DNA from 2 places in the Arthrobacter sp. NPDC080073 genome. Region 2 is predicted to be linked to the other one. Evidence: predicted binding sites of a transcription regulator. Region 2 holds the regulator's gene; the other holds the start of a gene.
The links. Region 2 encodes HrcA, which represses chaperone genes, less so after heat shock. Its sites were predicted from a motif close to TTNGCACTCGNNNNNNNCGAGTGCNAA; they were not measured.
Positions count from the first base shown of each region.

Region 1: AB0O52_RS06150 (FmdB family zinc ribbon protein) is a predicted target of HrcA. The motif match lies at 4,344-4,370, and genes of this name have one in related genera.

Region 1 is NZ_JBFBKR010000004.1:19,489-25,898, forward strand. It holds tRNA gene AB0O52_RS06120 (tRNA-Ala) at 76-148, opposite strand; gene AB0O52_RS06125 (NAD(P)H-binding protein) at 180-980, opposite strand; gene AB0O52_RS06130 (hypothetical protein) at 987-1,712, opposite strand; gene AB0O52_RS06135 (GNAT family protein) at 2,021-2,641, opposite strand; gene galU (UTP--glucose-1-phosphate uridylyltransferase GalU) at 2,647-3,552, opposite strand; gene AB0O52_RS06145 (5-formyltetrahydrofolate cyclo-ligase) at 3,671-4,276, shown strand; gene AB0O52_RS06150 (FmdB family zinc ribbon protein) at 4,433-4,693, shown strand; gene AB0O52_RS06155 (RcpC/CpaB family pilus assembly protein) at 4,797-5,633, shown strand; partial or broken gene AB0O52_RS06160 (AAA family ATPase) at 5,654-6,410, opposite strand, start outside.
Region 2 is NZ_JBFBKR010000003.1:386,484-392,893, forward strand. It holds gene AB0O52_RS05965 (GerMN domain-containing protein) at 406-1,293, shown strand; gene AB0O52_RS05970 (16S rRNA (uracil(1498)-N(3))-methyltransferase) at 1,327-2,103, opposite strand; gene dnaJ (molecular chaperone DnaJ) at 2,106-3,236, opposite strand; gene hrcA (heat-inducible transcriptional repressor HrcA) at 3,304-4,317, opposite strand; gene AB0O52_RS05985 (DUF3097 domain-containing protein) at 4,499-5,356, shown strand; gene AB0O52_RS05990 (DUF4870 domain-containing protein) at 5,460-5,873, shown strand; gene hemW (radical SAM family heme chaperone HemW) at 5,928-6,410, opposite strand, start outside.

The sequences.
Region 1 (6,410 bases), on a different contig from region 2:
AATTTTCGACAAAAACAAGGCCCCCAACCCTGCGTTTCCGCAGGTCGGAGGCCCTTCACTGTGTCGCTAAAACTGTGGAGCTAAGGAGATTCGAACTCCTGACCTCTTCGATGCGAACGAAGCGCTCTACCAACTGAGCTATAGCCCCTGGTCAACCGTGGGTTGCCAGTGTCCCTAGGCTACAAACTATTTTCGCGCTTCGCCAACCAAGACTCGAACGTGTCTGTTCCCGTCCGCTGGCTTGGCACCAAATTCAGTCCGTTCCGAAGATATTTGCCCATCGCTCCCGGCAACGGCACCTCCACGATCCGCCCGGCATGTCCCGGAGCTTCTCGCCAGATCTCAGCGAGTTCACGCATGGTCCGGATGTCCGGTCCGCCGATGGTTCGTGTCCGGTGCCGCTCCGGAGACGGCGCCGCCAGCGCCTCCGAAAGCAACTCGGACGCTACATCCGACGGTGAAATCGTTTGAAAGCGTGCGCCCTTGAAGACCGGTATAAGGCGAATTTTCGCCCCGGTCTGGAACACTGCCGCCACGAGGCTGTGGAATTGGGTAGCCCGTACAACCACTGTCTCAAGCGCCGAATTCGCGTAGACCCGTTCTTTCCGGGCTTTGGAGACATAGAATGCCGCGTCGCTCTTGTCGCAGTTGATGATCGAGAGGAGAACCGCCCTGCGGACGCGGGCACCGGCCGCTGCGGCGAGCAGGCGCGCGCCGCCGTCGGCGAAATTCTTGCGGGCCTTCCCGAACCGCCCTTCCAAGCAATCAATCACGACGTCGGCCCCCTGCAGGGCTTCCGCCAGCCCGGCGCCTGTGGTGACGTCAGCCTGAAAGTAGCGGGCGCCGTCGTGATGGACCGGTGACGCCTCCGACGGCGGGCGGCGGCTCAGGACCGTCACGTCCAGTCCGGCGTCGAGCGCCAGACGGACGACTTCGCGGCCGACTTGTCCCGTGCCCCCTGCGACGCAGACCGTAGTCAAGGGAGGCTATGCCCGGCGGCGCTGCAAAACGTCGTCGAGGTTGCTGAGGGCGCTCTGAGGCTTGCCGTGCTGCGCCTGGACCGACGGGCCCGTGGACGGCGGGCTGGCCGGCTTCAGCGACGGCTTGCCGAGAGGCTTGGGAGCCTCAGGCAGGTCGAGGGGCTCGGGTGCCGGCCGGGGCGCCTTGGCGGCGTCGACATACGTTGGTTTGGGAACGTCCACCGGCTGCCATTCAGATTCCTTGGATTCCGCCGTAAACCGGACCGTGTTGTCGCCAGCGGCGACGGCAACGTTGAGGGCCGCCTGCCGAAGTTCGACGGCGGTCAGGCGCGTCGCCTCATGGGCGTGGGCTTCCGCGTCGAAGATCTTGGTATCCGGGCGGTCCGATGCCGGAGGACTCTCGCGGGGACTGTCGGCTGTGGGACCCATTGCGCTGCGGAAGGCCCTGTTCATCTTCGCCCGACGGTCCCTGATGGCCAACTGGCGAAGCAGGAAGACGGTCCCGGCGACGCCGACGATGGACACCAGTGGCAGCCAACCCGAAACGAGGCCGAGAATGCGCAGCACACCGGAAACGGCTGCCGTGAGCAGCAGGAGGAGACCGGCGAGAGCAAGAGCGCACCGGCCGTATCTGACTTTGAAGACCGCTGTATCCGATGCAGCATCACGCCGTTCGCCGGCGTCGGCCGATGCCTCGGGCAATGCGGTTGCGGTGCTCTGCATGGTTTCCATTGCTTTCTCCTGCCGAGGGGTGATTGACAGAACCACCCCGGCTTGCAGTTCATGAGCGTCTTCGTCGATAACATCCGCTGGAATGTCACCGGCCACTTGGACGTGGTGGCCATGATTCCGCAGTATGTATGGCGCAACCCAAACAATCCACAGCGCGACATCAATGACCAATATCACCGAGCTGCTGAGAGGGAAGTCCACAATCAAAACCGTAGAAGCAAATACGCAGAGGCCACCGCATTGCCCGCGGTGTGTCGTCGGAGAGTCGGCAAATCAGTGGATTTACCGACTCTCTTCACCCAAACGGACTAGTTTGCTCCGCGTCTCAGCCAAGCAGCCAGCAAGCCCCCGGGGACCTCCTCCGAGGTCAAGGCAAAGCTTCGATGGTCAGCCCACTCCCCGTTGATGTGAAGGAAACGCTCACGACGGCCTTCGTCCCGGAATCCCAGCTTCTCAACAACCCGCAGGCTCGGCCCGTTCTCGGGCCTGATGTTGATCTCCATCCGGTGGAGTCCAAGTGCCCCAAAACAATGGTCAGTCGCCATGGCAACCGCAGTTGGAGCAATTCCGCGACCGGCCCGAGCCTGGTCGACCCAATAGCCGAGCGTGGCAGTCATCGCCGACCCCCACATAATCGAGGAAACCGTCAGCTGCCCGACGATCCTGGGCTCCGCGAATCCGGGAGTGCGCTCCGTGATCACAAACGGAAGGGCACTCGCTTGACGAGCCTGCGCGTTAAGGGAAGCCACCATCTGCCGGTAGTTCGGTAGTCGGCCACCAGGGGCAGGGTTCGAGGCTTCCCAAGGCGCCAGCCAATCACTATTGCGCGAGCGGACCTCGGTCCATTCCTTCTTGTCCCGGTAGCGAATGGGACGCAAGATGAGGTCCCCGCTCTCCAGCGTCACCGGCCAAATGGCCGACCCCCACACGGGACCTACTTGCTGAGGCCGGCAGCAAAGCCCGGCAGCCACTCACGCAGACCGGGACCGAGGTCTTCGCTGTCGCACGCCAGCTGGACGCAGGCTTTGAGGTAGCTGAGCTTGTCCCCGGTATCGTAACGACGGCCGCGGAAGACCACTCCGTAGACGCCGCCACCTTCGCCCTCTCCCGCCGCGAGTACCTGAAGTGCATCCGTCAGTTGGATCTCTCCTCCGCGGCCCGGCTCGGTTTTCTCGAGGACGTCGAATACGGCGGGGTGAAGCACGTAGCGGCCAATCACGGCCAGGTTGGATGGAGCCTCGTCGACAGCTGGCTTTTCCACAAGTTGCTTGATGCGGACGTAGCCGTCTTCGCCGATATCGTCGATGTCCGCGCAGCCGTAGGCGCTGATCTGGGAGGGCTCGACTTCGATCAGGGCTATAACGGATCCACCGGTTTGGTGCTGGACCTCGATCATGTCGCTGAGGAGCGTGTCCCGGGCGTCGATGAGGTCGTCACCGAGAAGGACCGCGAATGGTTCGTACCCGACGTGCTGCTTTGCACGCAACACTGCGTGCCCCAGCCCCTTGGGGTCGCCCTGGCGGACGTAGTGAATGTCGCCGAGGTTGCTGGTCGCCTGCACCGAGTCCAGCTTAGTCGTGTCTCCCTTGGCCTCCAGAGTCGCTTCCAAAGCCGGAACCCGGTCGAAGTGATCTTCCAACGCACGCTTGTTGCGGCCGGTGATCATGAGGATGTCGTTGAGTCCCACGCTCACGGCTTCTTCAACAACATATTGGATGGCCGGCTTGTCTACTACCGGGAGCATCTCTTTGGGCATGGCTTTTGTCGCAGGCAGAAACCGGGTGCCGAGCCCGGCAACAGGGATAACGGCCTTGCGGACGGCGCAGTTATTGGAAGTCACCGGACTAATCTAACGGAAGGAACTGGACAATGGGCAAAAGGGAACGTGCTGGACTGGAGAGAACCCACCACTCCTTCGCCATCTTCGGGGCCGCACAGCCGCGAGAACTGGAGCAAAAGTGACTTTGAAAGACGATATCCGCCGGGACCACCGCAAGCGCCGGCTCGCCTTGACCGGACAACAGCGTGCTGACGCTGGAACGGGGATCGCCCGCCACGGCCTCTCGTGGGCGGATGGGGTTGCCCGGCGGAAACCCTCGACTTTTGCGGCCTATGTCGGGGTGGCTGCAGAGCCGCCAACGCTGCCCTTGCTTGCGGCCCTCCATGCCGCCGGGCACAGGATCCTTCTTCCCGTCTGTGAACCGGAACGACGTCTGAGCTGGGTCTATTGGATACCAGAGACACCATTTGTCCGCTCGAAGTACGCCCCGATTGACGAGCCCGTGGGCGAGCGATACGACAGCGACGTCATCAAGGATGCGGCTGGGATCTTCCTCCCGGCGACCGCCGTCGATGAGGGCGGAAACCGTATTGGCCAAGGGGGCGGCTACTACGACCGGCTCCTCGGCAAGCTCGACGCCGACGGGCAGCGTCCGCCGACTGTCGCCGTTGTATATGACCACGAAGTGCTGCCCGCGGGGACGATCCCGGCCGAACCGTTCGACAAACCCGTGGCGGAGGCGCTGACCCCATATCGGATCGTCCGGCTGGCTCCGGTCGATTGATCCGGGGTTTCCGGCCTGTTTACTCGGTCACGTTCCGTGGTAGCGGCCCCGACTCCGGATGATAGAATTAGCACTCAGGCCCCGGGACTGCTAATGGACGGAACAATCCGCTTTGGCAGCCCAGGACCTCTAGTTCGTCCCGGAGGAGGATCACAAGTGCCCACATATGCCTATGCCTGCAGAGACTGCGGACATGCCTTTGACATCGTTCAGGCTTTCACGGACACCTCCCTGTCCGACTGCCCTGAATGCGGGGGTTCGTTGCGCAAGAAGTTCAACAGCGTGGGCGTCGTCTTCAAGGGATCGGGTTTCTACCGCACCGACTCCCGGGATTCCAAGGGAAGCACCGTTTCGGCCGCTCCAGCCCCGGCTGCGCCTGCGGCTCCAGCCTCGGTTCCGGCGGCTGCCGCGAGCTGATTGCGGTTTCCGACTGCCTTCGGTTTTTCCACATAGCTCACCGATTTCCACATAGCGCAACCGGGCCCTGTCACGGACCCGGGCGTCCGGTTAGCGTGGGCCCATGCCCGCAACCCCGAACGTATCCAAAGGCTCCACGTCTGCCGGACCTTCACCGGTTCCGCGCAATAGGCTCCTCGTGCCGGTCAACGGGGGCAACACGCGCCGTCTTCACGCTGGTCCCTTCAAGGCTGGCCGGCGCATGGGCGCTCCCGCGGGACACTCCAGGCACCGCAGCTTCGGCAGCTGGCTAAACCGCAACCGCCGCCTCGCGGTGGCTCTGCTCCTATGCGTGGCGGTGGGGATCGTCGTCCATCAACTGACTCCCGTTTCGGAACAACGAGCCACGGTCCTGGCCGCCGCGCGGGACCTTCCTGCCGGGTCCACTTTGACGGATTCCGACCTCAAGGCCCTCGACGTCCTTCCTGACGGAGTTCCGGCCGGCGCACTCACTTCCGGGGCTGGATATGGCGGGAAGCAGCTTGCCTCGCCCCTGCGGAAGGGGCAGATCCCCACAGACGCACAACTCCTGGGACCGGGTCTGCTAACCGGTACCGCGCCCGCGACGGCGGCCGTTCCACTTCGCATGGCCGATCCCGCTTCAATTCAGCTCATCTCGCCGGGCCAGTTGGTCAACGTTGTTCTCACCGCAGCTGACGGATTTGACGGGCCTGACAAGAAATCCGAGCTCCTGGCAGCTACGGTCCCGGTTTTGTGGACGTCCGCGCAAGGAGGCAAAGCCGGCCAATGGTTGGGCACGAACGAGGCGGACGGCCTTGTGGTTGTCGCTGCCACTCCGCAACAAGCCGAAATCCTTGCCGGAGCTTCGACCCGCGGGAAACTGTTCTTTGTACTCGTCAATCCCTCTGACAAGCGGCAGATCCAGACCCAGGCCGGATAGTCACGACCATGATGGAACGTTCAGCCCCAATGCGGGGGCCTTTGCTCCTTCAGCCAGGCATCGTGATCGTAACCAGGCTCATCACCCCACCGGCGTGGATCATCTTCGGAGGCTTTCTTTGGCAGAACGCTCTCGCCCGCATGCTTCCGCTCCGGCACCGGCTTCACTTGTGTTTTCTCCTGCTCGCCCAACTTTGTGTCAGCGCCTACTGCGTCGGCACCGGTGTCCGCGGAGTGCCTGGATTGAGTGCTTTTGCTTTCCGCCATTGCGCTTCCTTAGGGGATGACCGGTCCCGAGCCAAGGCCTTGCGTACCGCCAGGGCCGGCCGCGGCCGGGTCCGGGTGACCGTCCAGTTCCAATTGTTCAACATCGATGTCCAGGAATCCATCCTGGACGGCACCGTACGAGGGTGCTACCGGCTTCTCCAGTCCCAGATAGGATCCAATGCGATCAGCGCAGGACGAGGGATCCGTGAATACTTCGATGGTCCACAGGGACATGTAACGCCAGCCAAGGCGTTCCAGGAGCTGGGGCCGGAGCCGGCTTCGCTCCCTGACGCTCATGCGGCGGTATCGTTCCGTGCCATCCGACTCAATGGCCACCGGTGTTGGCATCTCGGTGTCATCACGGCCTATGGTGTGCACCGGATCTGTCGCGACGGCGATGTCCAAGGCTCCGTCATAGTGGTGCCACACCCGGGCTCCGCGGGCACGGAGTCGCTCGCCCAGATCCGCTACCAACGGATCCTCTCCGAGCGCTTGCTCGCTGGCCGCGGCC
Region 2 (6,410 bases):
GGCCTGTGCTCCTCCGGCTTGGTGATGTCCATCGATTTCTCCGATGTCCGTCTGCTGGATGGGCGCAGGATCGCGGGCCTCGGATGCATTCAATCCTACGCCAGCCAGTCCCGGGGGTGGTTCCGGACCGTGCCCGGCGGGCTGCGGACGGCCGATCGGCGCCGCTTTGGTATCAACTCGGCATCGACCTCGTATCAATCGCATTGCAGTTGCCTGCCGGAGCATCGAAACGCCAGCCGGGGCCCATGGGACTGTGACAAGCTGATTCATGGGCAAAAATGCCCCTGTGCCCGGCCCCCGGGCGCATGACTCCCCCGCACCACAGCGGCCGAACACGAGCAGGAATCCACCATCACCAGGCCAGCCGGGATTTCACACGGCACACGCATCCGGAAACGTTCCGCCATGCTTGTGACCGCCCTGACGGCTGCCTTGTTCCTGTCGGGTTGCATTGCCGACCGCACGGTACAGGGATCCACGACGGCGGTCCCCGCCCCGACAGCTGCCCTGCAGACGGCCCCGGACAGCAATGCTCCGCTCGAAACAACCCAGGCCTCAAACAAGATCCCCGTGTATTGGATCGGGCGCAGCGACACGGACACCTTCCTGTACCGCGAATTCCGTGACAACCCGGGCAATGAGAACCCCATCACCACGGCCCTGCGGATCATGATGTCCCAGAAGCCGTTGGATCACGATTTCTTCACTCCGTGGCAGAACCCGGGCAGCTTGGCGACCTCGATTTCCGGTAAGAACGTGGTCACAGTCGATGTTTCCCGCGACGCGTTCAATTCCAATCTCGACGCCGGGACGGCTCAGCGGGCGGTCCAGGAACTCGTCTACACCGCTACCGCTGCGGCCGCGAGTTCAGGCCTGATCGATTCCGGACAGCAGATCAAAGTGACCATCCTGGTGGACGGACACACTGACTACATGGCATTCGGACAGGTCAAACTCGGCGATCCGATGGTCCGCGACGCATCCATGGTGGCACCCGTGTGGATCATCGACCCGCAGGAGGACCTGACCTTGCTTGCCGGTCCGGTCAAGTTCAACGGCCGGAGCACGGATCCCTCGAAGAAACTGCACTGGCAAATCCTTCGCGAGAATTCAAACGGCGATAAGTCGTCCTACCTCACCGGGCAGACCACGGCTTCGACCGTTCCGGGACAAGGCGGGGTCTTCAGCTTCACAGTGGGGCTCGGAGCTGGCCGCTATGAATTGCGGGTTTCCTTGGTGGGACCCAACGACGCGGACGTCGCGACGGATACCCGGAGTTTCAACGTTCGCTAAGGACGCGCGCTGGTCAAGGACGTGCGCTGCGGGCTACCAGCGCCCCAGGATGTCGCTGGCCAGCACGACGGCGGCAGGACCTGCCGTCGAGGAGCGAAGCACATGGTGGCCCAAGAGGGCGGTGACGGCGCCGACGTCGCTGAGCTTCGTCACCTCGCGCGGTGAAATGCCGCCCTCCGGGCCGACGATGAGCAGGACCTCCCGTCCCGCTCCGGTATCCGCGTCGGAAACCTGGCCCTGCCACTTCTCCAGGACCTCCCGCAGCGGACGTTTCGCGTCCTCGTGCAGGATGATCGCCAGGTCAGCCGCTGCAACCGCAGCAGCCAGGCCGGAGCCGTCGACGGCGGCACGCACCTCGGGAATCCACGCGCGCCGCGCCTGCTTGGCGGCTGCGGTGGCCACGGACTGCCACTTCGCGTGGGCTTTGGCGGCCCGGTCGCCCTTCCAACGGACGATCGAACGTTCCGCCTGCCAGGGCACGACGGCGTCGATCCCCAGTTCCGTTGCAGTCTCAACTGCAAGCCCGTCACGGTCGCCCTTCGCGAGGGCCTGGACCAGCACGAGCCGCACCGTTGGCTGCTGCTCCTCATCGACCGCGGAGGCAAGGACTGTCAAGGTTCCCTGCCCGGATTCCGTCACAGTGCCGGTAAGCCGTCTTCCGGCGCCGTCGGCGATATCGACGGCTTCGCCGATTTCCAGGCGCTTGACGGTGACAGCATGCCTGGCTTCGGCGCCGTCGAGCACGAAAGAATCACCAGGGCCCAGCCCGTCAAGCGTTCCGGCTGCTGTGAAGAATAAGGGGTTGCTCACTGCTACAGGTTACCGAGCTTGTCCCGCAGCTTCGCGAACATACCGCCACTGGCCACAAGCTTGCCTTCGGTGAACTGCTCTCCGCGCAATTTGGCCAGTTGGCGAAGCAGGTCTTCCTGCGCGGCGTCGAGCTTGCTGGGGGTCTCAACGTGCAGGTGCACTTTGAGGTCTCCCCTGCCGTAGCCGCGGAGATGGGTGACGCCGAGTCCGCGCAGGGTGATGACCTCGCCCGACTGGGTGCCGGACTTGACGTCGATTTCCTGGGGGCCGTCGAAAGTATCGAGCTGCATCTCTGTACCGAGTGCCGCGGCCGTCATGGGAACGCTCAGCGTGGCGTGCAGGTCGTCGCCTTCACGTACATAGGTGGGATCGTTGTTGACCCGGATCTCCACGTAGAGGTCGCCGGGAGGCCCGCCGGCAGGACCAGCCTCACCTTGCGAAGACAACTGGATGCGCGTTCCGGTAGCGACGCCGCCTGGCACCTTGACGGTCAGCGAACGGCGGCTGCGGATACGGCCCTGGCCGCCGCACTCATTGCAAGGATCCTTGATGATCGAGCCGAAGCCTTCGCATGATCCACACGGTGCGGCAGTCATGACCTGGCCGAGAATCGAGCGGACAGCCCGCTGGACCTGGCCCGAGCCGCCACAGATGTCGCAGCGCTCCGGGTGGGTGCCCGGACGGCAGCATGAGCCCTCGCACGTGGGACAGACGACAGCGGTGTCCACCTCAAGCTTTTTGTTGACACCGAAGACCGCTTCGCGCAAGTCGATGCGCACGCTGATCAGGGCGTCCTGGCCGCGGCGCATGCGGGACGCGGGGCCCTGCATGCCGCCGCCTCCTCCGCCGAAGAAGGTGTCGAAGATGTCCTGGAAGGCGAATCCCTGGCCCGCGTAGCCTCCCCCGAAACCGTTGTCGGTCCCGTTCTCGTTGCCGGTGGCGTCGTAGACGCGGCGCTTCTGGGGGTCGGAGAGGACCTCGTATGCGTGGGTCACCGCCTTGAATTCCTCGGCAGCGCCGGCCCCCGGGTTCACATCCGGGTGCAGCTTGCGTGCGAGCTTGCGGTAGGCCTTCTTGATCTCCTCGCCGGTTGCTTCCGGCGAGACGCCCAGAACGTCATAGTGACTGCTCAAAGTCGGTATCTCTTCCTTGTTTACGGTTCCACTGCTTTTCTTGCGAGGCGGTTTCCAGCCGAGGCCGTCAGCCGCCCAGAATGCGGGAAAGGTAGCGTGCGACGGCACGGACGGCCGCCATGGTGTTGGGATAATCCATGCGGGTGGGTCCAAGAATGCCGATCTTGGCACTGCTGCCCGGACCGTAGCCCGTGGCAACCACCGAAGCCTCGGAGAGGCCGTCATAGGGGTTTTCGCGGCCGATGCTCACCGTGACGCCCCGGGGGTCCTCAGCCATGTCCGACAACAGCCGCAACATGACCACCTGCTCCTCGAGCGCTTCGAGGACCGGACCGATGCTCAGCGGGAAGTCCACGTTGGAGCGGGCCAGGTTTGCCGTGCCTGCCATGACCATGCGTTCGTCGCGGCTCCGCTCCGCAAGCCTTTCCAGGCCGTGGGCAAGGACGGCCGCAAGGTTCCGTAGCGCGGGCGGACACAAGGCAACCACCGAGGGCAGGACTTGCGGCATGAGGTCGAGCTGGGAGCCGGCAATGCTCCCAAGGAATCGCGCCCGCAAGGCCATGAGCTCTTCGTCAGCAGCGTCTGTCGCTGCGTGCACAACGCCCTGTTCCACTTTGCCCGAATCGGCGATCAACACCACCAAGACCTGGCGCGGTGCCAAAAGGACAAACTCAATATGGCGGACACGCGCGCGGCTCAGGTGCGGATACTGGACGACGGCGACCTGGTTGGTCAGTTGGGAGAGCAGCCGGACGGTTCGCTCAAGGATGTCCTCGACGTCGTCCGGGCCCTCAAGCAACGAGTGGATGGCCCGGCGCTCGGCAGCCGAAAGCGGCTTGACCTCGGAAATACGGTCGACGAACAAGCGGTAGCCCTTGTCCGTGGGAATGCGGCCCGCACTCGTGTGTGGTGCGGCAATGAGCCCTTCTTCTTCCAAGAGGGCCATGTCATTGCGGATGGTTGCGCTCGACACTCCCAGATGGTGCCGTTCGACCAATGCTTTGGAGCCGACGGGCTCGCGGGAGTGAACGTAGTCCTCCACGATGGCGCGCAACACTTCCAGCTTCCGTGGTTCGCTCACTGCCCACCTCCAATCAACATTTCAATAATTAGCACTCAACATGCCCAAGTGCTAACAAGTCTAGTATGAGCCACCTCGTTGTTAGCATTGGTACCGCTCGCGGCGAACATGATTCCCGCGCGGTCCTGGGGAATGCCACGGACCGTGACCGATCCCCCTAGCGCAAAGTGGTGTGAAGACCGTGTCTTACGACAATTGGGGCCCGCAAGACCTCTCCTCGCCGGCCAAACGGCAACTGCCAGAGGTGCCCGTTGAACGCGGGATGGTTCTCGAAGACGTGCAGACCGGTTGGGTCGGTGCCGTGACCAGGGTGGAGAAGTCCGGAGGCATGCACATTGTGGTGCTTGAGGATCGACGGGGAAAGGCCAAGTCATTCCGTCTCGGATTCGGATTCCTGCTGGAAGGACAAGCAGTGAAGCTCCTGCCGCCAGCGCCACGCGCGACGCCCGCCAAGGGCGCGGCGCAAGCAGGCAGGACGGCATCGGGATCCGTCCGCGTGGCCGGCCAGCGGGCCCAGGTCGCCAAGGCGAGCCGTATCTGGGTGGAAGGCAAGCACGACGCCGAGCTTGTGGAAAAGGTGTGGGGAGACGATCTCCGGGTGGAGGGCATCGTCGTCGAGCCCTTGCACGGTGTCGACGATCTCAAGGCGGCCATTGCCGCGTTCTCCCCGGGCCCCGGCCGGCGGCTCGGAATCCTGGTGGACCATTTGGTACCGGATTCGAAGGAGTCGCGGATCGCTGCCGACGCCATGACGCTGCCGGGCGCCGCGGGAAACGTCCTGATCGTAGGACACCCCTATGTGGACGTCTGGCAGGCCATCCGCCCCAAAGTGTTGGGGATCGAGCAATGGCCAACCATCGCCCGCGGCACGGATTGGAAGACCGGAATCCTGAGGTCATTCGGCTGGCCGCACGAGACGGCCGAAGACGTCGGACTTGGCTGGCAGAAGCTTCTGGGCGCTGTCCACAGCTACGCCGATTTGGAGGCCTCTCTGCTGGGTCGCGTGGAGGAAGTGATCGATTTCCTGACCGTTCCGTGAGGATTGCCTGCCCCCGGGCACAGGGGTTGGTCGGCTGATCGCGTGCCGAGCAAGTATTCTGGGACAGCAACACCGCACCGATAGATACTCGAAGGAAGATACTGTGGCAGACAACGCTCCTGACGATCGGGATGGCACCTCGGGCCAGTCCCAGTACCACGGCGTTCCTGCCAACGCGCTGCCCTTGACCGCATCGGAGGACCGGCAGTGGGCAACCCTGGCGCACTTCGGCGGCATTCTTGGCTGCGTGCCTTCGCTTCTGATCTACCTGATTTTCCGGGAACGTGGCCCGTTCACCGCACAGGAATCCAAGGAAGCGCTTAACTTCACTTTGCCTCCGACGATTGCCGCAGTGCTCGCCAACATCCTCGTCTTGCTTCCAGTGGTCGGAAACCTGTTCGCCGTCCTTGCCACGGCAATCTGGGTCGCAGTGACCTGCTTCTCGGTGTCGGCCGGAATCCGGGTCAACCACGGACAGCCGCACCGCTACCGCTTCAACCTGCGCTGGATCAAGTAGCCGGTCTTCGCAGGTGCCTGTGCCGGTTGGCGCGTCTGCCGTTAGCGCCGGGCGCTAGTCCGGAAGGATCCGGCGGACCACTGCATCCGCGAGTAGCCGGCCTTTGAGTGTCAGGATCAACCGTCCTTGGAAGGCCGCTCCAGGCTCAACCAGGCCGTCGGCAATGAGGCCTGCCACGGCGTGGCGGCCCACCTTGTCGAGGGCATCGACCTGAAGCCCGGTGCCGAGGCGCGCCTCAAGCATGATGCGTTCCACTTCCCGGGTTCCGGCGTCGAGCGTTTCGCGTCCAGCGGCCGGCGACATTCCGCTACCGAGCCTGTTGGCATAGGCGGTGGGGTGTTTGACGTTCCACCAGCGGACGCCGCCCATGTGGGAATGCGCACCTGGTCCGACGCCCCACCAATCGTCTCCCCGCCAGTAGGCAAGGTTGTGCTTGCACGCCTGTTCGGGTGTGCGGGACCAATTGCTGACCTCGTACCAGTCCAGTCCGGCGGCGCTGATCAGTTGGTCGGCGAGTTCGTACTTGGCGGCGTGGTC